DNA from 2 places in the Corallincola platygyrae genome. Region 2 is predicted to be linked to the other one. Evidence: predicted binding sites of a transcription regulator. Region 2 holds the regulator's gene; the other holds the start of a gene.
What was found. The regulator FliA, encoded in region 2, starts transcription of late flagellar genes. The targets are predictions, from matches to a motif close to CTAAAGNTNNNNNNNNNNNNGCCGATA.

Region 1: ABEA14_RS00160 (flagellar protein MotY) is a predicted target of FliA. The motif match lies at 5,083-5,109, and genes of this name have one in related genera.

What each region holds. Positions count from the first base shown of each region.
Region 1 is NZ_BAABLI010000003.1:22,770-34,532, forward strand. Features, by position in the region: gene ABEA14_RS00125 (PrkA family serine protein kinase) at 1-63, opposite strand, end outside; gene sodB (superoxide dismutase [Fe]) at 258-839, opposite strand; gene ABEA14_RS00135 (Grx4 family monothiol glutaredoxin) at 1,200-1,541, shown strand; gene ABEA14_RS00140 (3-phosphoshikimate 1-carboxyvinyltransferase) at 1,607-2,032, opposite strand; gene ABEA14_RS00145 (Na+/H+ antiporter family protein) at 2,069-3,388, opposite strand; gene ABEA14_RS00150 (peroxiredoxin) at 3,637-4,242, shown strand; gene rnt (ribonuclease T) at 4,309-4,968, opposite strand; gene ABEA14_RS00160 (flagellar protein MotY) at 5,153-6,019, shown strand; gene ABEA14_RS00165 (S1C family serine protease) at 6,083-7,129, opposite strand; gene gloA (lactoylglutathione lyase) at 7,160-7,567, opposite strand; gene ABEA14_RS00175 (substrate-binding domain-containing protein) at 7,860-9,641, shown strand; gene ABEA14_RS00180 (hypothetical protein) at 9,717-10,442, shown strand; gene nth (endonuclease III) at 10,502-11,137, opposite strand; gene ABEA14_RS00190 (electron transport complex subunit E) at 11,147-11,763, opposite strand, start outside.
Region 2 is NZ_BAABLI010000004.1:374,100-385,862, reverse strand. Features, by position in the region: gene ABEA14_RS02375 (ParA family protein) at 1-661, opposite strand, end outside; gene ABEA14_RS02370 (flagellar motor protein MotB) at 686-1,642, opposite strand; gene ABEA14_RS02365 (flagellar motor protein) at 1,645-2,388, opposite strand; gene ABEA14_RS02360 (protein-glutamate methylesterase/protein-glutamine glutaminase) at 2,381-3,499, opposite strand; gene ABEA14_RS02355 (chemotaxis protein CheA) at 3,554-5,710, opposite strand; gene ABEA14_RS02350 (protein phosphatase CheZ) at 5,725-6,459, opposite strand; gene cheY (chemotaxis response regulator CheY) at 6,481-6,864, opposite strand; gene ABEA14_RS02340 (RNA polymerase sigma factor FliA) at 6,912-7,628, opposite strand; gene ABEA14_RS02335 (MinD/ParA family protein) at 7,633-8,505, opposite strand; gene flhF (flagellar biosynthesis GTPase FlhF) at 8,498-9,949, opposite strand; gene flhA (flagellar biosynthesis protein FlhA) at 9,977-11,763, opposite strand, start outside.

The DNA of each region.
Region 1 (11,763 bases), on a different contig from region 2:
TAGAGAGTATTCCTCTTCCTGTGTAGCCTCATAGCGTTGTTGATAATGCTCGAAGATCCCCATTGGAAAATCCCCCCTAGAATACACGCACAAGTTACCTGGCTACTCAGGTTAGGAACCAAGCCCATACATATATAGAGTAGTCTCTGACTGATTTACTTGCGGAAAAGGTGAAAATTCTCGAAGAAATTTTGTAAAGCGGATAACAAAACGCCCCGCTAATGCGAGGCGTTTTGTGAGCTGGCGTGAATTTGTGATTAAGCGAAGTTGCTTGTCACGAATTCCCAGTTTACCAGCGCCCAGAATGCTTTCATGTAGTCAGGGCGCAGGTTGCGATAGTCGATGTAGTAAGCGTGCTCCCACAGGTCCACGGTCATCAGAGGTGTTACACCTTCTTCAGTCAGTGGTGTCGCTGCGTTTGAGGTGTTGACGATGTCCAGGCTGCCGTCAGCCTTTTTCACCAGCCAGGTCCAGCTAGAGCCAAAGTTGTTGATTGCGCTGTCAGTGAACTTAGCTTTGAAGTCCTCGAAAGAACCAAAAGCTGCGGTAATGGCTTCAGCCAGTGCGCCGCTAGGCTCGCCGCCGCCATTTGGGCTCAGGCAGTGCCAGTAGAAGGTGTGGTTCCAGATCTGGGCAGCATTGTTGAAAACGCCACCTGAAGAAGACTTCACTACCTCTTCAAGGCTCTTGCCTTCAAACTCGGTGCCTTCAACCAGGCCGTTCAGCTTAACGACATAGGTGTTGTGATGCTTGCCGTAGTGGTATTCCAGTGTCTCGGCAGAGATGTGCGGTTCCAGCGCGTCTTTCGCATACGGCAGAGCAGGAAGTTCAAATGCCATCTGTTCTTATCTCCATTTTTCAGAGCCTTTCGCAGGCTCTTAAGGGGTTGGGAATCAAAAAAGGGTTTCTTTTCTTTGCTGTGTGTTTACGTTTTTGGCTCAGCCACCTATATCTGTTGCTTAGCCTCACTACTTACGTAGATTGTTTGTTGTTCTTAAACGCATTTTCAGTGAACAAAGTTCATACAGCAAAGAAAAACAACCTCTAAGCATTCTACTGAGTTATTGGAAAGTGTGAAGTAGGTACGCAAAAAATTATCTCAGCGCAAAGAAAGCCCATAAAAATTGTGTGCTGAAATTTCGTGATCAACCCCGTACAATGGGCCCAATTGCAGATTTAGTTATTATCAGAGAGAGACCATGGAAACGATCGAACGTATTAAGAAACAGATCGCCGAGAACCCAATTCTTCTGTACATGAAAGGCTCACCTAAGTTGCCAAGCTGTGGCTTTTCTTCTCAGGCTGCACAGGTGGTGATGTCATGTGGCGAAAAGTTTGCCTACGTTGATATCCTGCAGAACCCGGAAATTCGTGCTGAATTGCCAAAGTATGCAAACTGGCCAACGTTTCCACAGCTCTGGATTGACGGTGAGCTGATTGGCGGTTGCGACATTATGGTTGAGATGTTCCAGAAAGGTGAGCTTCAACCTCTGGTCAAAGAGACCGCAGATAAATATCGTACCGAAGAACCAGAAGCTTAATAAGCGACTTGTTCGAAGATAAAAAAACCGGCGTAAGCCGGTTTTTTTATCTGTTCGGATTGGCATTAGTTGCTGTTAAACCAATCCCAAATCCCAAGTGAGTGGTCAGGAAATAGATCGATGCCTGCCGCAGATTTCAGTAGATAAAGCCCCAGCAGACCAATCAGCAATCCGACACAGACAAACCCTGTGAGCATAGCGGCAGATATCAGGTTGTGAATTCGCTTTTGGCCTGGTGTCAGGTGCCTGCGGTTTCGGCCAAACAGCATCACATAGTAGTAACGGTGTCGCCAACCACGGAATGAGCCGCGCACATCAACGGCATGTTCGCCCCAGCCGCGAGAGCCCACGGCAACCTTCAGGTGCATTAGCTGCTCTTCTGTGAAACTCTCCTGAACAGAGTGAGGCATGCGTTCAAATAGTCGAAGGATGACAGGATCATCTATCAAAGAGCCTGCTGTTTTCGATTCTCTATTTTTCATTGATTCCATTCTCTACTGCTTAATACATCTATGGAAACCATTGGCTTAAAGAACCATGGCCGCCAACCAACCAAATGCTAAGAGCGGTAGGTTGTAATGGATAAAGGTAGGAACCACGGTATCCCATATGTGGTCGTGTTGGCCGTCAACATTTAACCCTGAGGTTGGTCCTAGCGTTGAATCTGATGCCGGTGAACCTGCATCTCCAAGTGCTGCCGCTGTGCCTACCAATGCGATGGTTGCTGGCACTGAGAAACCAAGCGAGATAGCCAGCGGCACATACAGCGTAGCAATCACTGGAATTGTCGAGAATGATGAACCGATGCCCATAGTAATCAACAACCCAATCACCAGCATGGTGATGGCGGCCAGAGCCTTGTTCTCGCCCATATGCCCCGAAACTACGGCTATCAGACTATCGACATCACCTGTGGTTTTCATAACGGCGGCAAAACCAGCGGCGCTGATCATGATAAAGCCGATCATGCCCATCATTCTCACCCCTTGGGTAAACAGGGCGTGGGTTTGAGTTAACTTAATACTTTGACCGATCCAAAGCACAATCAGGCCAGTCAGCGAACCAATAACAATAGATTCGGTGTACAGCTGAATGCCCAAAGCACAAACAATTGCAGCCAATGGAGCCCAGAGCTGGCGCTCTTCTTCACCGCTTGATTCAGGCTCGACAGCTTTGATTGCCGCTTCATCATAGTGGCGCTGTTTGCGGTAAGTGAAAAAGGCGAGGGCAAGTCCCACAAACATGCCGCAAGCAGGGATTAACATCGCCGGAGCAACGTCCGCAGCCTGAACCTCCAAACCATTGGTATTCAAGTTTGTCAGCAGAATCTCATTTAAGAATATTCCGCCAAAGCCAACGGGTAGCAGCATGTATGGGGTCGTCAGGCCAAAGGTGATAACACATGCGACCAGTCTGCGGTCTAACTTCAATTCGCTCATTAGGTGCAACAATGGGGGCACCAAAATAGGAATAAACGCAATATGCACGGGGATCAGGTTTTGGCTGGAGACAGATACTGCAAGCAAGGCAAACAGCAGCAGGTGCTTGGCCCAGGCTTTTTGTCTCTCATCATTGCCACCACCAAGCCTTTTTATGACGTGTTCGGCTAAATAGTCGGTGATACCGCTATTTGAGAGGGCCGCAGCAAATGCACCTAACATGGCGTAACTAAGTGCGATGCTGGCGCCATTGCCTAGGCCGCCATTAAAAGCGGTTAATGTATCTGTAAGTGATAATCCACCAATAACCCCGCCGGCCAGCGCACTGATCACAAGCGCTATAACTACGTTTACACGTAGCAAGCTCAATCCGAGCACGAGCAGTACAGAGATAACGACTGCATTCATTGAAAAATCCAACTGTTAGCTAAGCTGTATATTGTGCGCAAGCCGCAAACTCTATGCCAGTGGAATTTGGCTTGGAGTTGACTATGTTTGGTGTCAGGATTGGTTAATAAGGAAGCGGTCAGCACGAATATCTGACTGAAATGCTTGGTTACTCGCAAGTGGATCCTTATACTCTTGCATCTGATCGGAACTGATAACAAACTCGTAGGTCGGAAGACCTAACTCATTAAATAAAATGGAGAAGCGACATGAGTGTACTCGTAGGCCGCCCAGCCCCTGATTTTACTGCTCCTGCAGTCCTGGCAAATGGTGACATTGTTGATGCGTTCAATCTGAAAGAAGCAATCAGCGGTAAGCCAGCGGTTATTTTCTTCTACCCACTGGACTTCACTTTTGTGTGCCCGTCAGAGCTGTTGGCATTCGATCACCGTATGGCTGAGTTCGAAAAACGTGGTGTTGAGGTTATCGGTGTTTCTATCGACTCTCACTTCACTCACAACGCATGGCGCAACACACCGGTAGATCAAGGCGGTATCGGTCCGGTTAAATACCCACTGGTTGCTGACATCACTCACTCTATCTGTCAGGCGTATGACGTTGAGCACCCAGAAGCGGGCGTTGCGTTCCGCGGCTCTTTCCTGATCGACAAAGAAGGCCTGGTTCGTCATCAGGTAGTTAACGATCTGCCTCTGGGCCGTAACGTAGACGAAATGCTGCGTATGGTTGATGCGCTGCAGTTCCACGAAGAGCACGGCGAAGTTTGTCCTGCTGGTTGGACTGATGGTGACAAAGGTATGGATGCAAGCCCTGAAGGCGTTGCAGCTTACCTGTCTGAGAATGCTGACAAGCTGTAAATCAGTATTTGAAATAAAAAAGGCTGCCTATTGGCAGCCTTTTTTATTCAGATTCTCTGGTCACTATCAGCCGTTGTCTTTCTCTTCTTCATCGACATCCACTACTGGCCAGCCTCCAAGGGTTTGTAGCTTATTGACGATGGCGCAGAATAGCTCCGCTGTGCGCAAGGTATCGTACGCCGCGCTGTGAGCCTGCTCATTATCAAAGTCGATACCTGCCGCTTTACAGGCTTTTTGCAAAACAGTTTGACCGTAGGCGATACCCGCTGCGGTGGCCGTGTCAAAGGTGGCAAAGGGATGAAACGGATTGCGTTTAATATTGGCTCGCGCCACAGCCGCATTTAGAAACGCATTGTCAAAAGCTGCGTTGTGAGCGACAACTATTGAGCGATGGCACTCTGCCGCTTTTTGCTGTTTGCGAACCATTTTGAAGACTTCTCTCAGTGCTTCGCCTTCGCTAATAGCTTCTCTGGCCGGGTCATCCGGATCAATACCGATAAAGGCCAATGAGCTTGGCTCAAGGTTGGCTCCTTCAAACGGCTTAACGTTGAAGTGTATCTGTTGATCAGGAGTGAGGAATCCTTCGTCATCCATTTTCAGAGTGACGGCCGCAATCTCAAGCAGTGCATCTGTATCGGCGTTAAAACCACCCGTTTCAACATCGATAACAACGGGAAAATAACCTCTGAAACGTTGCTTAAGGGCGCGTTTAACGGAATCACTCATTGGACAAATCACTACTTCTGTTAAGCCAGTTAAGCGGGGCATTATCCCAGACCGTGGTCGTAATACCAGCGGATATTGTTTTGCTCTGCTTTGTATTAGAAAACACAGATAGCGCTAAAGATTTGAGCGGTGCGGCCGATATCGGGTTAGTATCCTGTATGTACGGTAATGCATTAGGTCTGATATGAAAGTAAAGCTGTCTCTATTGGCAATCGGTTTGATGCTGAGCAATACCGCGTCTGCTGGGCTTCGCACCTATGCGGCCGGTCTTGAAGATAGCCAGTGGACTCTTGCGTCAGATACGCGTTTGGAGTGTCGACTGGAGCACAAAGTACCAAATTACGGTCAGGTGAAATTCAGTAGTCGGGCGAGCAAGCTCAATAATCTTGGGTTTGAGATGGATATGCGTCTGACCTCAGATCAGCACACTCCTGTCGAATTGCAGTCGGTTGCACCTAACTGGAAGCCAGGTCTGCCTTCTCAGCGCATTGGAGAAACCACACTCTATCGTCAATTTGATGGTTATGTGGATCAGAATGGCGCCTGGGTCATGCTGCATGAACTTGAGAAAGGGATGCAGCCCACGCTTTATTACAGCGACTGGCATCAGCGCAGGGACAAGGTTGCGGTTGGGCTTTCCTCAGTGAACTTTCGCCAGCAGTATTACAAGTTTCTAAGTTGCGTCGACCAGTTACTGCCATTTGGTTTTGAAGATATTGCTTACACTGTCCTCAACTACAAGAGCAATTCCGACCAACTCAACAAAGAATCTCAGCGCAAACTGGACATGATCGGTGAGTACTTGAAACTAGCGCCTGCGGTTGAGCTGGTGCTGGTGGACGCCTATACCGATAGTTACGGTGGCCGCTGGCATAACGAACAGTTGTCGATAAAGCGTGCTAAGTCGGTGAAAACCTATCTGGCTAAACAAGGGCTGGATGAGAGTCGGATAAAGACCGAGGGACATGGTGAGAAGCGGCATATAGCAACCAATGACACTGTTATCGGTCGCGATAAGAACCGCCGTGTGGTCATCCGTATGAGTCGCTAGCTTCTACTGAGAGTTCGATCTAATAAAAAGCCCCGATATCGGGGCTTTTTGCTGAGTGAAAGGTTACTTCTTCTCTTCCATCAGGGTCATCACTTTGCCGTCGCGAAGAATATTGATTACCAGAGGGTCACCTTCCTTCATCACCAGCATGTTTTCCCGGACTTTAAACAATGCTTCCTGATTTCTGATCTCGATTCCATTGATAGCCAGAATCACATCACCGCCTAACAGTATGGTTCTACCCAGTACCTTTACCGGTAAACGGCCCGGCTGAAGCCCGATGAGATCCGTTGGCGAGAAGGGTACAACCTGCTGAACCAGCGCGCCGTAGCCCTGGGGAATATTCAGCACTTTGGCCAGCTCTGGCGTAAGAGGGAGCGCGGTAAGGCCGGCATAGGGCAGGGTGCCTTCTTCGATGATCTCTTTTACAGTCTGACTTGCGACCGCAAAACCCAGACCTTCAAATCCACCACTCTGGCTTAGAATTCGACTGACGATGCCAACCACTTCGCCGCGCATGTTGAACATAGGGCCGCCGGAGTTACCCTTGTTGATGGCTGCATCGGTTTGAATAAACAGCGGGGTAATATCCCGAGAGACTTTTTCTGGGCCAGAATGACGGCCGCTAACGTAGCCAACTGACAAGCTATGGCTAACCCCGTAAGGCGCACCTATCACCATAATACGTTCGCCCGTACGCAAGGCTTTTGAGTCACCCAGTTTTACTGGTGTGATCCCCTCAGGCACCTTATCTAGCTTGAGCATTGCTAAATCCGCACTGTGTTCCATCCATAGGATTTTGGCGAAGCTGATCTCGCCATTCTGAAACAGAACTTTGACTTCTGTGGCGGTATCCACCACATGGGCTGCGGTAAGGACTTTACCTGACTCTGAAATCAATACACCGGATCCCAGCCCTTTAGAACTGGTACGGTTACCCGTGGTTTCCGTTTTAATCGCTTTGACGTGCAGCTCAACGACGCTGTTATTAACGCGAGCGAAAACATCGGCAACGTCACTGTTGCCCGCATTGCTTGCACATGCGGTCAACATCAATGCAATAAGCAGGGTGCCAGGCAGTGCTTTAATCGAAGCTAACATTCTGTCCATTAACGCTTTTTCCTTGTACTAATTCAGTGATTATTGGCCAAGCCCCTGGCCAGCAAACTTCTTGTTGATCAGCTCTATCTTGTAACCATCTGGATCTTCAACAAATGCGATTTCTGTGGTGCCGCCCTTTACCGGGCCTGGTTCGCGAGTGATGTTGCCGCCAGCTGTACGGATTTTTTCGCAGGCGGCATAAATATCGTCGACTTCAATGGCGACGTGACCATAGGCATTCCCAAGATCATAACTATCTGTGCCCCAGTTATAGGTAAGTTCGAGCACGGCTTCTGATTTTTCGTCGCCGTAACCGACAAATGCCAGGGTGTATTTGTACTCAGGATTGTCCGATTTTCTCAGCAGGGTCATGTCCAGAATATCGGTATAAAAATCGATTGATCGTTGTAAATCGCCAACACGAAGCATGGTATGAAGAATGCGCATGGGAAACTCCTGAGCCTGGTAAAAAACAGTGGCATATCACCGGGGTGGTGTATTACTGGAATGTTAAATAATGGTAGCAAGGATAACCTAATTCATATGGTGCGGCGAAATAAATACTAAGATCTTCCAGTCTGAAATCTGGTAATTAGTGGTAAGGTTGTCATCCCCCAGTTACTTAACTTTGCTCTAATTTTCTGAAGGTTAAACCCCGGCGTTCATAAATTTGAAATGTTACCGGCGTACATTCTTGTCTCTCCTAATAGCGTTTGTTCGAAGTAACAGGGTGGTGGAAGTGGACAGACAAGACGCCGATAGTTTTTCACAGAACGATAACCGAAATATAAAGCGTGAATTGAAAGAGCAGCTCAATTCACTTCAGCAGGCCGCGCAGCAGGAATTCGATATTGAGATCTCCGCTTCTCAAATGCTGCAGGACAAGGCCTACTTCCAGCTCGTCATCAATGAGTTAAGTGCGCTTGAGCATGACGAGATCTCAGGCATCATCGCAGAGATTAAGCAGTTGGCTGCAGATTTGAGGAAACGGCCCGACTCTGCGCCTGTAACGGCACCTGCTGCGCCGATTCAGGCCGCTGCCGTACCTCAAAAAAGTGATGATAACCAATCGAAACTGCTGATTTATGCGGTACTCGGTATGTCTGTCGTACTGCTTGCCGTTGTCATCTACTTGATGCTGATGCCGAAAACGGTCACAGCGCCAGCGACGTCTGTAGCGCCCCCTACCGTTGCTGCTACCGCGCCAGTGCAAACATCTGCACCTGCTGCAACGGCTGAGCCTAAAGGACTCACTCTGCCAGTGAGCAACCCTGTGGTGGCGTTTCGCCTTCATGGCTCCAATACCATTGGTGAAAAACTGGCGCCCGCGCTGCTTGAAGCGTACCTGAAGACTATCGGCGTAACAGAGTTTTATTGGAAGAAGGGGGCAGTCGCGGTTGAGCGTGAACTCCAGTATATCCAGGACGGAAAAGTGTTCGCCATTGAGTTGCACGCCCATGGCTCAAGCACAGGATTTAAAGGACTGAAATCAGGGAAAGCGGATATGGGCATGTCTTCGCGCCCAGTTAAACCAACCGAAATTGAAGACCTTAAAGCGGCTATCGGCGACTTAAGCAAGGTCGGCAACGAACATATCATCGGTCTTGATGGTTTGGCCGTTATCGTTAACCAGAATAACTCTATCAGTAGTTTGGACAGTGCCACGCTGGCACGGATCTTTGCTGGAGAGATCAGTAACTGGAAGCAGGTTGGCGGCGCTGATATGCCAATCAAGCTGTTTGCTCGCGACAGCAAATCAGGTACCTGGGATACGTTCAAAAACCTGGTGCTGAAGAAATATGGTAAGAAACTAGCTGAGGGCGCAACGCGGCTGGAGTCAAGCTCTGAGCTTTCGACAGGTGTTTCTGCCGATGAAGGCGCTATTGGCTTTATTGGTCTGAACTATGTGGGTCACTCGAAAGCGATCTCAATATCTGAAGGTCAAGACACTGCCGCTATTTTCCCAACACGCTTTACCGTGGGTACGGAAGACTACGCTTTGTCTCGCCGCCTGTTTTTCTACACGCCCACCACTGCATCAAACTTGATTAAAGATTTCGCCAGCTTCGCCATTTCGCGCAAGGGGCAGGATATTGTTGAAGAGATTGGTTTGATCTCTCAGAACATCAAGGTGGAGAAGGTATACGCCGCCTCTGATGCACCGGCTAAGTACAATCAGTACACCGAAAAGGGACAGCGTTTGTCGCTTAACTTCCGCTTCAATCATGGCGACAAAGAGCTCGACAACAAGGGTAAGCGAGACCTTGAACGTCTGATTAGCTACATGGAGAAGAACGCTGGCCGCCGCGTGGTATTGATGGGCTTTGCTGACAGCGTCGGTAAAGCAGATCGCAACCGCTGGTTGTCACTGAATCGTGCCCGTGTCGTTGAGCGCGAGTTGGTTTCCCGCGGTATCAACGTGCTGGAAGTGGAAGCGTTCGGCGAGGCATTGCCTGTCGCTAACAATAATAGTGAGGCGGGCAGGGCACGCAACAGACGTGTTGAGGTTTGGGTTCTTTAACATTTTCCATGGGCGTCTATTCAGATAGGTGCCCGTTTTCATTTTGAAGTTTAATTTCGCCAGCCAGGAGACGTTATGTTTGATGTATTTCGCAACCGAGCAAATGTAACCGCGGTGTTCGGGCTCTATTCTCTCGTAGAAGCTGTGCGCGTGAAGAAGAACATAGATATCGCTTTGAGCGAGTTGAAATTGCCTTCTCAAGCGGTATTGGATCAAATGATGGCCGAAGGCCTTTCGGTCGATGAGTTTAATGTTGGTGCCAGCGATGAGGTTGAAAACTCTGTAGCTGATGCATCTTCTGATGTGGTGTTACGAAAGCATCTGCACGCTGCATTTCTGGATATTGAGGCACTTCGCGAAGCGTTTTCAGGCTTCTCGATGACGCAGGGCGTTAAGCTGCGCCAGTTGTTTGAAGAGTGCAGTCCGTCGCTGCGCTTACCTTCTGATTCGCTGATGTCGATGATGGAAGGAGAAGGGTTGTCAATGCAGGAGCTGGGCATCATTGATGAGCAGAAGCTGAAAGCAAAAGCGAGTGGTATTGCTCAGAAACTGGCTGCTCACAAGCCTGCTGACGAGGACGACAAAGTGGCGAAAGCCAAAGCGGCGCTAGGTCAGGCGCTCGCGCCCAATGGTAGCGAAAAGAACAAGCTGGATGATATCAAGGCGCGTTTGAGCGGGGCGCTTCAGAGTAAACCTCAGCAACAAGATACTCAGAACGATACCGTACCAGTAGATGACGGGGAGGCGGAGCAGGTGGGTTCTCCTTCGTTAATCCCGTTTCCAGCGCGCAATGTCGGCTAGCTGAAACGCTAAGACGCAGAGGTCAGTTAACCCCTGCGTCTTGGTATTCTTCGATTGGGCTAAATCTCGGTTTTCTCTTTAAACTCGCAGAGGTCTTCAATTATGCAGCTGCCGCAGCGCGGCTTACGGGCCACGCAGGTGTAACGCCCATGAAGTATCAGCCAATGATGTACGTCCACTTTAAACTCTTTTGGCACGACCTTCAGTAACTTCTCTTCCACCTTGTCGACGTCTTTTCCCATCGCAAACTTGGTACGGTTTGAAACACGAAAAATATGGGTGTCTACGGCGATGGTCGGCCAGCCAAATGCTGTATTTAAAACTACGTTCGCTGTTTTACGGCCTACCCCCGGCAGGGCTTCAAGAGCCGCACGATCTTCAGGAACCTCTCCGCCATGTTTATCCAGTAAGATCTGGCAGGCCTTAAACACGTTTTCTGCTTTTGAATTGTAAAGACCAATAGTTTTGATATAGCCCTTAAGACCTTCAACCCCCAGTTCTACAATTGCCTGAGGTGTGTTGGCAACCGGAAACAACTTATCAGTGGCCTTGTTCACACTGACATCCGTTGCCTGCGCTGAGAGCGTTACCGCGACTAATAACTCAAACGGCGACGAAAAGTTCAGCTCAGTTTCTGGGTGTGGATTATTGGCGCGCAAGCGCTCCAGAATTTCTCTTCTTTTTTCTTTATTCATGTTAGATGATCAGCTTGCTGTCACACGTGCCCGTGCGGCTTTTTTCACCGGCTCTTTTACTGAAGCTCGAGCGGAGATTTGAGTATCGATGGCATTTTTCAGCGCTATCAGCAGGCCCATGCCCAAAAAGGCACCGGGAGCCAAGATAGCCAATAGAAAGTGACTGTCGACCTTGAACAGTTCGATACGCCAACTTGAAGCCCAGGAACCCAGTAGCATCTCCATGCCGTCAAACAGGGTGCCTTGGCCCAATAGTTCACGCATACCGCCAAGTAAAATCAGTACCAGGGTGAAACCGAGGCCCATCATCAAACCATCCAGCGCAGCCAAACCGACATTGTTTTTGGAGGCATAGGCTTCAGCGCGACCAATGATGACGCAGTTGGTAACGATAAGCGGAATGAAAATACCCAGAGACTGATAAAGGCCGAAGGTATAGGCGTTCATCAGCAGCTCTACGCAGGTAACAAAGGCGGCAATGATCATCACAAAGACCGGGATACGGATCTCGGAAGGCACCCAGTTTCTTACTAACGATACCGAAACATTCGAACCGACCAGTACCAGCATGGTGGCGAGTCCCAGACCCAAACCATTGGTTACGGTTGCAGTGACAGCCAGCAGGG
Region 2 (11,763 bases):
TGGTATCTGTAGGAATGGCGCCGTTCCAGACAGCATCTGGATACTTGTGTTTCAAATGCTCAAGGGCCTGCAGAGAAGCTCGAGTGCGCTTGTCATACATAGTAGGAACAATGGTTGAACGGAAAGTGTTATCACAGCTCCGCTGCATGATTTCCATGGTTCGGACCATGCGCTCCAGCCCTTTCAGCGCCAGGAATTCGGTTTGCACAGGAATAAGGATCCTGTCACAGGCAGCGAGTGCATTGACCATTAACACGCCAAGCACCGGAGGACAGTCAATCAAGGCATAATCATATTGGTCTTTTACCAATGACAACGCCCTGCGTAGGACAAGCCCCATCCCCTCCTGCTGTCCGAACTTTCTATCCAGTGTTGCCAATGCCATCGTCGCTGGTAGCAGGTCTATGCCTTCAAATGGCGTGTGCAGGCGCGCCTGCTCAACCATATCACGTTTAACAGCGCGACCCGCCAAGAACAGATCGTAAGTCGTAATATCAAGGGACTCAGCATCAACACCCAAGTAATAGGTCAGTGACGCATGAGGGTCTGTGTCAATCAGCAACACATTATGGCCACGCTCAGAAAGGATCCCGGCGAGCGTAATGGCGGTTGTGGTTTTACCCACGCCCCCCTTTTGATTGGCAATGGTCCAGGTTTTCAATCGAACAGCTCCCGGCTTAGTGCCTTAATCTTCTCGAGTGGTAATGCGTAACGCGCCATTAGGTAACCTCACAAACCTGATCTTACTCTTACCTTCATCAACTGTAGCATCGGCTTGCGCTGGTTCATCTACTTCCGCAGGAGTTTCATCGGCGAGTTCACGACTTTCATTAGCAATAAATACTTCCGGCGCCCACGCATACTGTGACACGGCGATAACGACTCGCCTATTAGTCGCTCGTCCATCAGCCGTATCATTGCTGACTTTAGGCTGGTAGGGACCATAAGCCTCAATCGCCAGTCTCTCGGGCTGTATCTGCCTTTCCATCAGTCTTAATACCGATGTTGCTCTGGCAACAGACAGCTCCCAGTTTGAGGAAAACTGTTCGTTTCGGATCGGAATATCATCGGTATAGCCTCTCACCCGCAGATAATTCTGGGACTTTGCCAAGGTATCAGAAACAGACGATAGAATAGGCTCTGCGTTAGGGCCCAATGCTGCAGAGCCACTGGGAAACAACAGGCCACTTTTGAGTTCGATAACTAACCAATCCCCTATCAACTCAACATCAGCCAATCCACTCTCCACCACGGGTAACAGAGCTTCATCCAGTTGTTCTTTTAGCTCACTTAAAGGGGTGCCTGTCAGCTCCTTATCCAGGCTGGTCAACTGGGTATCAGAGTCAACCGGTTTAGCGCCTTTTGACTCAAGCAAACTCTCGCCATGCAGCGGGATCTCCGAATCTTTCACTTCGGTAAGGACGCCCTCACCTGTCGCGCCCTTTCCAGGATCTTTCTGCTGACTGAAAACCTCACCCAGCGTATGGGACAACTGCTCGAATTTTTCATTGTTTATCATCGCCATCGCGTAAAGGACAACGAAAAACGCAAACATCAGTGTCATATAGTCAGCATAAGAAACTAACCAGCGATCCAGGTTTTCGTGGTCTTCGGTCAGATGACGTCGACGATAACGGTACATGACTAACGAGGCACAAATGCAAGCAGGCGGTGTTCGATACGGTGTGGATTCTCACCCTGAGCCAAGGCCAGAACACCTTCGACCACAAGCTCTTTACTTAACACCTGGGTATGGATGAGAGCACGCAACTTGTTGGCAGCAGGCAAGAACAGAATATTGGCAAACCCCACGCCATAAATAGTTGCCACGAAGGCGGTCGCGATACCTTTACCCAGCTCATTGGGATCAGAGAGGAAGGTCATCGCCTGGATCAACCCCAGCACTGCACCAATGATGCCTATGGTTGGACTGTAGCCGCCCATAGACTCGAACACTTTGGCAGAGCGAAGCATATGCTCGCGATATAGAATGATCTCGGTATCCATCGCATCACGGATAACTTCAGGCTCTTCACCGTCAATCAACATAATGAGCGCTTTACGGGTAAAGGGATCTTTTTCTTTATCGAGGGCCTCTTCCAAGGCAAGAAAGCCTTTTTGGCGGGCAACATCAGCCCAATCGAGCAATTCTGTCACCAGCTTTTTATGTTGTTCTGCAGGTGGGAACAGCATCCAACGGAGCATGATAAATGCGTGGGCAAACTGCCTCCATGGGGTTTGCACCATCACAGCGCCAAGCGTACCGCCAACGACGATTAGAAACGCTGGGCCATGAAGAAGGGAGAGCGCACTTCCACCCTCCATCACCAGGCCACCAACAATGGCAAATAAAGCTATAACAAACCCGATTAGGGTCAGTTTATCCATGCCCTGCTTCCACAGTTATTCGTTCAGCAAATTCATCCAGAGGATATGACGCTTCAGACAAACCGGCAGCAGCAACAGCCTGCGGCATACCATAGACAACACAACTTTTCTCATCCTGTGCCCAAATCTTCGCGCCCTTCTGTTTGAGCAAACGGGCGCCATCACGACCATCTGCGCCCATACCAGTGAGCACGGCGGCAAGGACATCACCACCAAATACCTTGGCACAAGCAGCAAAGGTGACGTCTACACAAGGCTTATAATTGACCTTATCACCGCCATCGATAATTCGAACCCTGGCAGCTGAATCGCGACCATCCACCAGCATTTGCTTACCACCGGGTGCCAGATAGGCATGCCCCGGACGCAGCATGTCGCCGTCTTTTGCCTCAGAGACCTTAATCTTGCAAAGCGAGTTCAGGCGCTGGGCAAAAGCACCCGTGAAGGTGGCTGGCATATGCTGAATTAAAACAATCGGATGCGGAAAATTCGCAGGGATCTTGGTTAGGATGGTTTGCAGTGCGACAGGTCCTCCGGTGGAGGTTCCGATAGCAACCAGCTTATAGCGCTTGCCACTTTTCCGGATCGGCGCGGTTCTCTTCGATTCGGTCGGCTTAGCAGCTGTAGCAGATGCTGAACTGAGGCGGTTGGCTAAAGGACGAGTCGCTGTTGGTCGAGTCGGTGCGGCAGCTGGCGCTGCGCGACGAACCGCTCTTCTTCTACCTAATGCGGTAACTCGAGATTGCAGCAAATGCGCCGCTTCATCCCTGTCTTTAGCGATATCCTCAAACTTCTTCGGTAAGAAGTCCATTGCGCCCGCATCAAGCGCATCTAAGGTGGCTTTTGCCCCTTCCTGCGTTAATGATGAAAACATCAGAATAGGTGTGGGATCTTCAGCCATAATGGCTTTCACCGCTGAAATACCATCCATCACAGGCATTTCAATATCCATGGTAATCACGTCAGGCTTTAGCTTTTTGACCTGAGCAATCGCTTCCTTGCCATTATTCGCACTACCGACAACCTGCAATCCCCGATCTTTCTCGAGAATTTCACTCACTCTGCGACGGAAAAAACTGGAGTCGTCGACAACCAGTACTTTAATGGCCATTAATACTCACTCACTGTTTGCGCCGTTATTTAGGAATGCCACGGCGCATCAAACTTATCTTCTGGCGTAATGCTTAAGCATGCTGGGAACGTCAAGAATGAGGGCGATACCACCATCACTCGTGATGGTTGCACCTGCCATACCTGGTGTACCGTGAAGCATGGCACCCAGTGGCTTGATTACGACCTCTTCCTGGCCAATCAGAGAGTCGACAACGAAGCCGATCTGCTGTGTGCCCTGCTGTACGATGACCACGTGGCCATTACCTGAACGTTGCTGATTTGGCTCACCACCCACCAGCAACCATTCATCCAAATAAAATAGCGGTATCGCTTTACTTCGAACGATGATGGTTAGCTGACCATCGACCACATTGGTCTTGGTCAAATCCAGGTGGAAGATCTCATTTACCGCCGCCAAAGGCAGAGCAAATGTCTGTTTGCCAATGACGACCATCAAGGTAGGCAAGATCGCCAGCGTCAACGGGACTTTAATCTCAAGGGTTGTACCTTTTCCGCGCATGGAGTCGATATGAACAGAGCCGTTGAGTTGGGTGATCTTGGTTTTCACCACATCCATACCCACACCACGACCAGAAATATCAGAAATCTCTACCTTGGTTGAAAATCCAGGCGCAAAAATCAGGTTGTATGCTTCGTTGTCAGACATGCGCGCAGCGCTGTCCTCATCTAGCACACCTCGAGATATAGCAATCTGCTTCAGTTTCTCTGGATCCATACCTGCACCATCATCTTCGATGGTAAGCAGGATATGATCACCTTCCTGAGACGCGGTCAGTTTAACTGTACCGCAGCGAGGCTTGCCCGCGGCCTCACGTACATCTGGCATTTCGATACCGTGGTCTACGGAGTTTCGAACCAAATGCACCAAGGGATCTGCCAGAGCTTCAACCAGGTTTTTGTCCAGGTCGGTTTCTTCACCCTCAAGAACCAAGCTGATCTCTTTCTTAAGGCTACGAGCCAAATCACGAACGACGCGAGGGAAGCGACCGAACACTTTCTTGATCGGCTGCATTCGCGTCTTCATGACGCCGCCCTGGAGGTCAGCGGTGACCACATCCAGATTCGCAACCGCTTTGGACAATTCCTCATCGTCACGGCTCGCTCCCACGAGGCTAACCAATCGGTTACGTACCAATACCAGCTCACCCACCATATTCATGATCTGGTCAAGTCGGGCTGTATCAACACGTACGGTGGTTTCCGCCTGTGGTGCAGACGGTTTAGCTGGTGCTTTTGCCGCTGCTTTAGCTGGCGCTTTCGGTTTTTCCTTCGCCGCAGGCTTGGCTGCTGGCGCTGCTTTTGGTTTGGGCGTTTCTGCTTTTGCTGGCTCTGGTTTAGGCGCAGCAGGTTTGGCGGCTGGGGCTGCCGGCGCAGCGGCTTTTGCCTGAGCGCCTGCTGCAGGGCCTTTGCCCTGGCCATGCAATTGGTCTAACAGCGCTTCAAATTCATCGTCTGAAATTTCTTCGTCACTGCCTGCAGCTGCTGCGGGTTGCTCAGCAGATTTAGCCGGAGCAGCGGGCGCTGCAGGCGCACCACCATGTTGGCCCTTGCCATGCAGTTGATCGAGCAGAGCCTCGAATTCGTCGTCGGTGATATCCCCATCATCTGATGCGGCAGGAGCAGCACTATCAGTCGTTGGGCCACCACCTGGACCGTGCAGCTCATCCAACAGCGCTTCGAACTCATCCTCTGAGATCTCGTCTATGCTGCCTTCTGCGCGGTGCTGCTCAGCCTCCACAACTTCGGGGTCGACAGTTTCTTCAACTGCAGGCTCAGGTTCAGCTGCCGACTCTTCACCTTCCGGCTCGCTGAGGCGATGAAGCTCTTCAAGTAACTCGGGGTCTGCTGGGGTTAACTCCTCACGGGCTTGAACCTGGGCAAACATCTCATTGACACTGTCCAACGCCTGCAGGATCACATCCATCAGCTCTGGCGTTACCTGGCGCTTACCCTGGCGCAAAACGTCAAAAACGTTTTCAGCACCGTGACAAGCATCAACAAGTTCCGCCAATGAAAGGAAACCGGCTCCACCTTTTACGGTGTGGAAACCACGGAAGATGGCGTTCAACAGATCAGCATCTTCTGGGTTGTTTTCCAAATCAACCAACTGCTCTTGCAGCTGTTCAAGAATTTCTGCGGCTTCTACCAGGAAGTCCTGGAGGATGTCCTCATCAACTTCAAACCCCATGGGCGCCTTTCCCCTTAAAATCCGAGACTTGATAGGAGGTCGTCTACGTCATCCTGGTTGGAGACTACGTCCTCTCTTTGTTCCGCATCAACGATAGGTCCTTCGGCAGTGATGGCGGTTTTTTCTTGGCTATCATCGGCCTTCTCAGGTGCTCCGAATACCGTCAACAGATGGATGAGATTGTCTTCCACCTCTCTAACCAATTCGATAACCCGACGAATAACTTGTCCTGTAAGGTCCTGAAAATCCTGGGCCATTAGCACTTCAGTTAACCTTTCTCTTAGCACCTCTGAATCCTTTTCGGCAGAAGTCAGGAAATCATTAAGGCTATGGCACAACTCTTTGAACTGACCCAGTTCAATCTGTCGCTCCATCAATGATTTCCAGGCTGGCATCAGGGTGCCCAGCTCGCTATTTAGACGGTCCGCAATAGGCAGACTTGCGTCAACCGCATCCATGGTGCGATTTGCTGCATCTTCCGTCTTTTCAAGTACATAGTTCAGACGCTGCTGTGCGTCAGGCATGTCTTCGGTTGCGAGTGTTCCTAAACGAGGATCTAATTGAAAATCTTGCAATGCGTCGTGAAGTTGACGTGTCAACTTACCGACTTCAGAAAATAAGTCACTGGAAAAAGCCGGGTGAGAAGAGGCCAGCAACTGCTGTGCTTTGTCTTCTTCGCCGCTTTCTAGATGCGATACCAGTGCACGAGCCTGCTCAAGCGTAAGGCTTGGCAGATTTGAATCAGCCATGAAGCTCCCCTCGTCAGTCTCTTAACCGAGACGCTCAAAGACTTTGTCGAGCTTCTCTTTCAGGGTCGCGGCGGTGAATGGCTTAACAATGTAACCATTTACGCCAGCCTGGGCGGCTGCAACAATCTGCTCTTTCTTCGCTTCTGCTGTCACCATCAGTACAGGCAAACTTTTCAGTTTGTCATCCGCACGAATAGCGCGCAACAGATCGATCCCCTGCATTCCTGGCATGTTCCAATCGGTAACAACAAAATCAAAGTCACCACCTTGCAACATAGGCAGTGCGGTACTGCCATCATCAGCTTCATGAGTATTGTTGAAGCCAAGATCCCGCAACAAATTCTTGATGATACGTCTCATCGTCGAAAAATCATCAACAATGAGAATCTTCATGCTTGTATCCAAGACGCCCTCCAGTGAGCTTTACCGTGGTACGTTATTGACCCTCAGGGTCAGTTAGTCCAATTGTTCAATCTGGCTTTAAGCCGATGCATCGACTGCGAATGGATCTGGCTGACGCGAGACTCGCTCACACCCAGCACTTCCCCGATCTCTCGCAGATTTAGCTCTTCATCATAGTAGAGCGATAACACCAGCGCTTCCCGCTCTGGCAAGCTTTTGATGGCGGTCACTAAGGCTGCTTGGAAGCGCTCAGATTCTATGCCTTCAAAAGGTAGGCTCCGTGCCGAATCTTGATCTCCGCTTATCACATCCTCGGAAACGCCGAGGTCTTCTAAGCCTATGATCTTTCCAGTACTTACTTCATTAAGGATATGATGGTAGTCCTGTACCGTGATATCAAGTTTTTGCGCGATTTCTGTGTCCGTTGCATCACGTCCAAGTTGCTGTTCGAGATCTGCGATCGCTTCTGCGACTTTTCGGCTGTTGCGATGGACAGATCTTGGTGCCCAATCGCCCTTCCTGATTTCGTCCAGCATGGCGCCTCGGATTCGAATACCAGCAAAGGTTTCGAAGCTCGCGCCTTTTGAACCATCATAATTCTTGCTTGCTTCCAGCAGGCCGATCATGCCGGATTGAATGAGGTCATCCAGTTGAACACTGGCGGGCAACCGCCCTTTCAGGTGATGCGCAATTCGCTTGACCAATCCAGCGTGCTGTTCAACGATGGTCTGACGTTGTTCTGCTATATAGGCAGCCGCTTTATTCACGCAACTATTCTTCGATTGTTTCAGGGTTCTGCAGCAGTTGTTCGATAAAGAACTCCAGGTGACCAGTTGGCTGAGACGGTATTGGCCAATTAACAGCCTTGGCCGCTAAAGTTCTGAACGCAATGGACGCTGCAGATTTAGGAAACGCATCTGCAACAACCTGCTGCTTACGAACCGCCTTTCTTACATTTTCATCAAAAGGCACGGTAGCAACCAGCTCCAGCGCCACATCTAAGAATCGGTCGGTTACCCGGGTAAGCTTAGCAAATAATTCTTGCCCTTCTCGCAGAGAGCGCACCATGTTTGCCACGATCTTAAAGCGAAAAACACCATGCTCACGGCTCAATAATTTAATTAATGCGTATGCGTCAGTGATAGAGGTTGGTTCGTCACACACGACAACCATCACATCTTGCGCGGCACGAGCAAAGCTCAGCACCATTTCTGAAATACCTGCCGCGGTATCAACAAGAAGAACGTCGAACTGGGTTCTCAATTCACTGAACGCACGAATCAATCCTGCGTGCTCAGTTTGAGACAGCTCAACCATAGACTGGGTGCCTGACGAAGCGGGCACAATCTTGATGCCCTTAGGGCCTTCGAGCAGGATATCTTCCAGCTCAACTTCACCAGACAAAACGTGAGACAAGTTATGTTCAACACGTAGACCTAACATTACGTCTACGTTCGCTAACCCAAGGTCAGCGTCTAAAACAAGTACACGTTTTCCCTGCTCGGCCATCGCTACAGCCGTATTAATAGATACGTTGGTTTTACCTACGCCACCTTTACCTCCGGTGACAGCGATTACTTTTACCATCTGAGCGCGATTCATTTTTCTTAAACCACTCGCCTGGTCGGAAAACATGTTAGTCATATAATTCTGAATTGATCTCACTGAATGTATCAGTTGTCCAGAGGTAACCTTCCTCTTGGCTGGTACTTTCCATCAGCTCTGTCGCCCTCGTCACAAGATAGCGTGGATCTGCGACCTGAATATCTTCGGGGACTCGTTGTCCGTCAGTAAGATACCCGATAGGTAAGGCGTTTTGAATTGTGACACTCAGAATTTCGCCCAAACTCAAACATTCATCAAGTTTGGTGAAAATGCAACCAGCAAGCGGGATGCGACGGAAATGAGATACCGCTTCCTGAAGAACCTGACGCTGAGATGTAGCGGAAAGCACCAAATAGTTTTTGATTTCATGTTCGCTGCCATCCATTAGCGTTTGCAGCTGTTCAGTCAGACGCGTATCTCGCTGGCCCATGCCTGCGGTATCAATCAGTACTAACGAACGATTGCGAAGCTGATGTAGTGTCTGCGCCAATTCTTCGGCATCTTTAGCCACTTTTACCGGGCAGCCGAGGATCTTGCCATAGGTTGCCAACTGCTCATGAGCACCAATTCGATAGGTATCCGTGGTCACCAAGGCAACCTGGTCAACGCCATATTGCATCGCATAGCGTGCTGCGATCTTTGCAATGGTCGTGGTTTTGCCTACGCCAGTAGGCCCAAGTAGCGCAACCACACCACCCTCGCGCATAATCGCGTCGTTGTTGGTGATCAATTGGTCGGCTATCAGGTTCTGAACTTTTGGCCACGCTTCGTGCGCTTCCATTTCGTCTGGAATGTAACATGCAACCTGATCCGCCAGATCGTCTGCAAATCCCATCTTTTTAAGCTGAGAAACCAGCATGGCACGCATCGGCTCGCGACGCTCTACTTCCTGCCACATCAATCCTGATAACTGATGCTCCAGTAGTTTGCGCATCTGAGTCATCTCAGCCTTGAGTTGTTCCATCTCACTATTCTGCCCACGGCTATGAGAAGGTTGCTTCAGGCCCCCCCACTGAGATTCACCCGCATGAGAGGGGGTGTTTTGGGGCTGCAATGGACGCTTAGCTGAGGCACCAATTGGACGAGGAGCCTTAGCAGGCTTGGCAGCTGAATGGGTGTCAGGTTTGTTTTGACGAGCAAGCAATGCCTGTAGCGAATCAGCGATCTGGTCTTCGTCTTGTGATGCGTTATCTGGCATAGTTCGGTGAATCTTTGCTTCAGCGATTGGCTTAGGTGGTTGTTGACGCGCCACCTGGCTGAGCTTGTTACGCAGGCTGTCAAATGACGGTACCGCTTCTTCTGCTGCAGGGCGTTTTGCCGGTGCCGGTTTCTTGGCACCTGTATCCTGGTCAATCGCCGCCACGATCTCGACGCCACCAGTGACTTTTTTATTGGACATGATGACAGCATCAGCACCCAGGGTGGCTTTTACTTCATTCAGTGCTGTACGCATATCTTTGGCAAAAAAACGCTTAATCTTCATGTCCTTCTCTCCGTTGCAGGGCTTCTATTACTGCCCGATAGACGAGATAATTTTTATCTGCTTGTCGTCCGGTATCTCCTGGTACGACAGTACCCGCAAGCTAGGAATGGTGTTTTTCACAAACTTGGCCAATGTGGCTCTCAGTATTCCCGATGTCAGCAATATCGCAGGCTGGCCTGCTAGCTCTTGCTGTTGCGCTGACTCAGTCAGTGCTGCTTGCATCCGCTCGGCGAGTCCAGGTTCAATACCTGCGCCCTCATTTCCGGCGGCTTGCATAGACTGGTGCAACATCTGTTCCAACTCTGGCGCCAATGTGATAACTGGCATTTCTTCGTCTATCCCATTGATTTCCTGACAGATCATGCGGCGAAGAGAGATTCGGCATGCTGCTGTAAGCACGTCAGGATCTTGACTCTTAAGCGCATATTCCTTGAGAGTCTGAGCAATACTTCGCATATCTCTGATCGGTACACCTTCATTGAGAAGATTCTGGAGCACTTTGGCAATGTGCCCCAAAGGCAGCATTTCAGGCACCAAGCCTTCAACCAGTTTTGGATTGTTCTTCGACAGAATATCTAGCAGGTTCTGAACCTCTTCGTGGCCCAGTAGGCTGCTGGCATTGTTAGTCAGCACTTGAGACAAGTGAGTGGCTACCACGGTTGCGGCATCAACGACGGTATAACCCAGCGTTTGTGCGTGTTCACGCTGATCAGGGCTGATCCAGGTCGCTTCCAGTCCAAAGGCGGGGTCAGTGGTATCAACACCATCGACACGGCCAAACACCTGCCCAGGGTTAATAGCCAGTTCACAGTCGTGACGGATTTCCGCCTCGCCCACTGAAACCCCCATGAGTGATACACGATAGGTATTAGGTGGTAGGTCCAGGTTGTCGCGAATGTGCACTGCGGGTACTAAGAAACCCAACTCTTGACTGAGCTTACGGCGCACGCCTTTAATCCGGTTCAGCAGTTCACCGCCCTGCCCTTTATCCACCAGCGGGATCAAGCGGTAGCCTACTTCCAGCCCAATCACATCGACTGGACGCACATCATCCCAGCCAAGCTCCTTCGGTGGCGCTGCGGCAGCTTGCTGTTCTGGCGTCGGTGCATTGGCAGCGGCTTCAGCAGCAGCCTTCTCCGCAGCAATACGCTTACGATGCATAGCATAAGCAACACCACCAGCCGCTGCAGCTAAGGCAAGAAATGCAAAATGCGGCATACCTGGGACGATCCCCATCAAGAACAGAACAGCAGCAGAGATAATGAGCGCCTTCGGGTTATCAAACATCTGAGAGATAACCTGTTGGCCCATGTCGGCTGATGCACTTTGGCGAGTAACCATAATCGCCGCGCCGATAGACAATAGCAGGCCCGGGATCTGAGCAACCAGGCCATCACCAATGGTGAGCAGGGTATAAATCTGTAACGCTTCACCAAAGCCCAGATCGTGCTGCACCATACCAATGATGAAGCCACCGATGACGTTAATGAACAAGATCAGGATGCCAGCGACAGCATCCCCTTTTACAAACTTACTGGCACCATCCATAGAGCCGTAGAAGTCGGCTTCCCTGGCGATATCATCGCGACGGGTTCGCGCCTGGTCTTGACTGATAAGACCGGCATTCAGATCAGCGTCAATGGCCATCTGTTTGCCCGGCATCGCGTCCAAGGTAAAACGTGCGCTAACTTCCGAGATACGCCCGGCACCCTTTGTGACAACCACAAAGTTGATAATTACCAGAATGGCAAACACCACCAAACCAACGGCATAGTTACCGCCGATCACTACCGAGCCAAAAGCTTCAATCACGC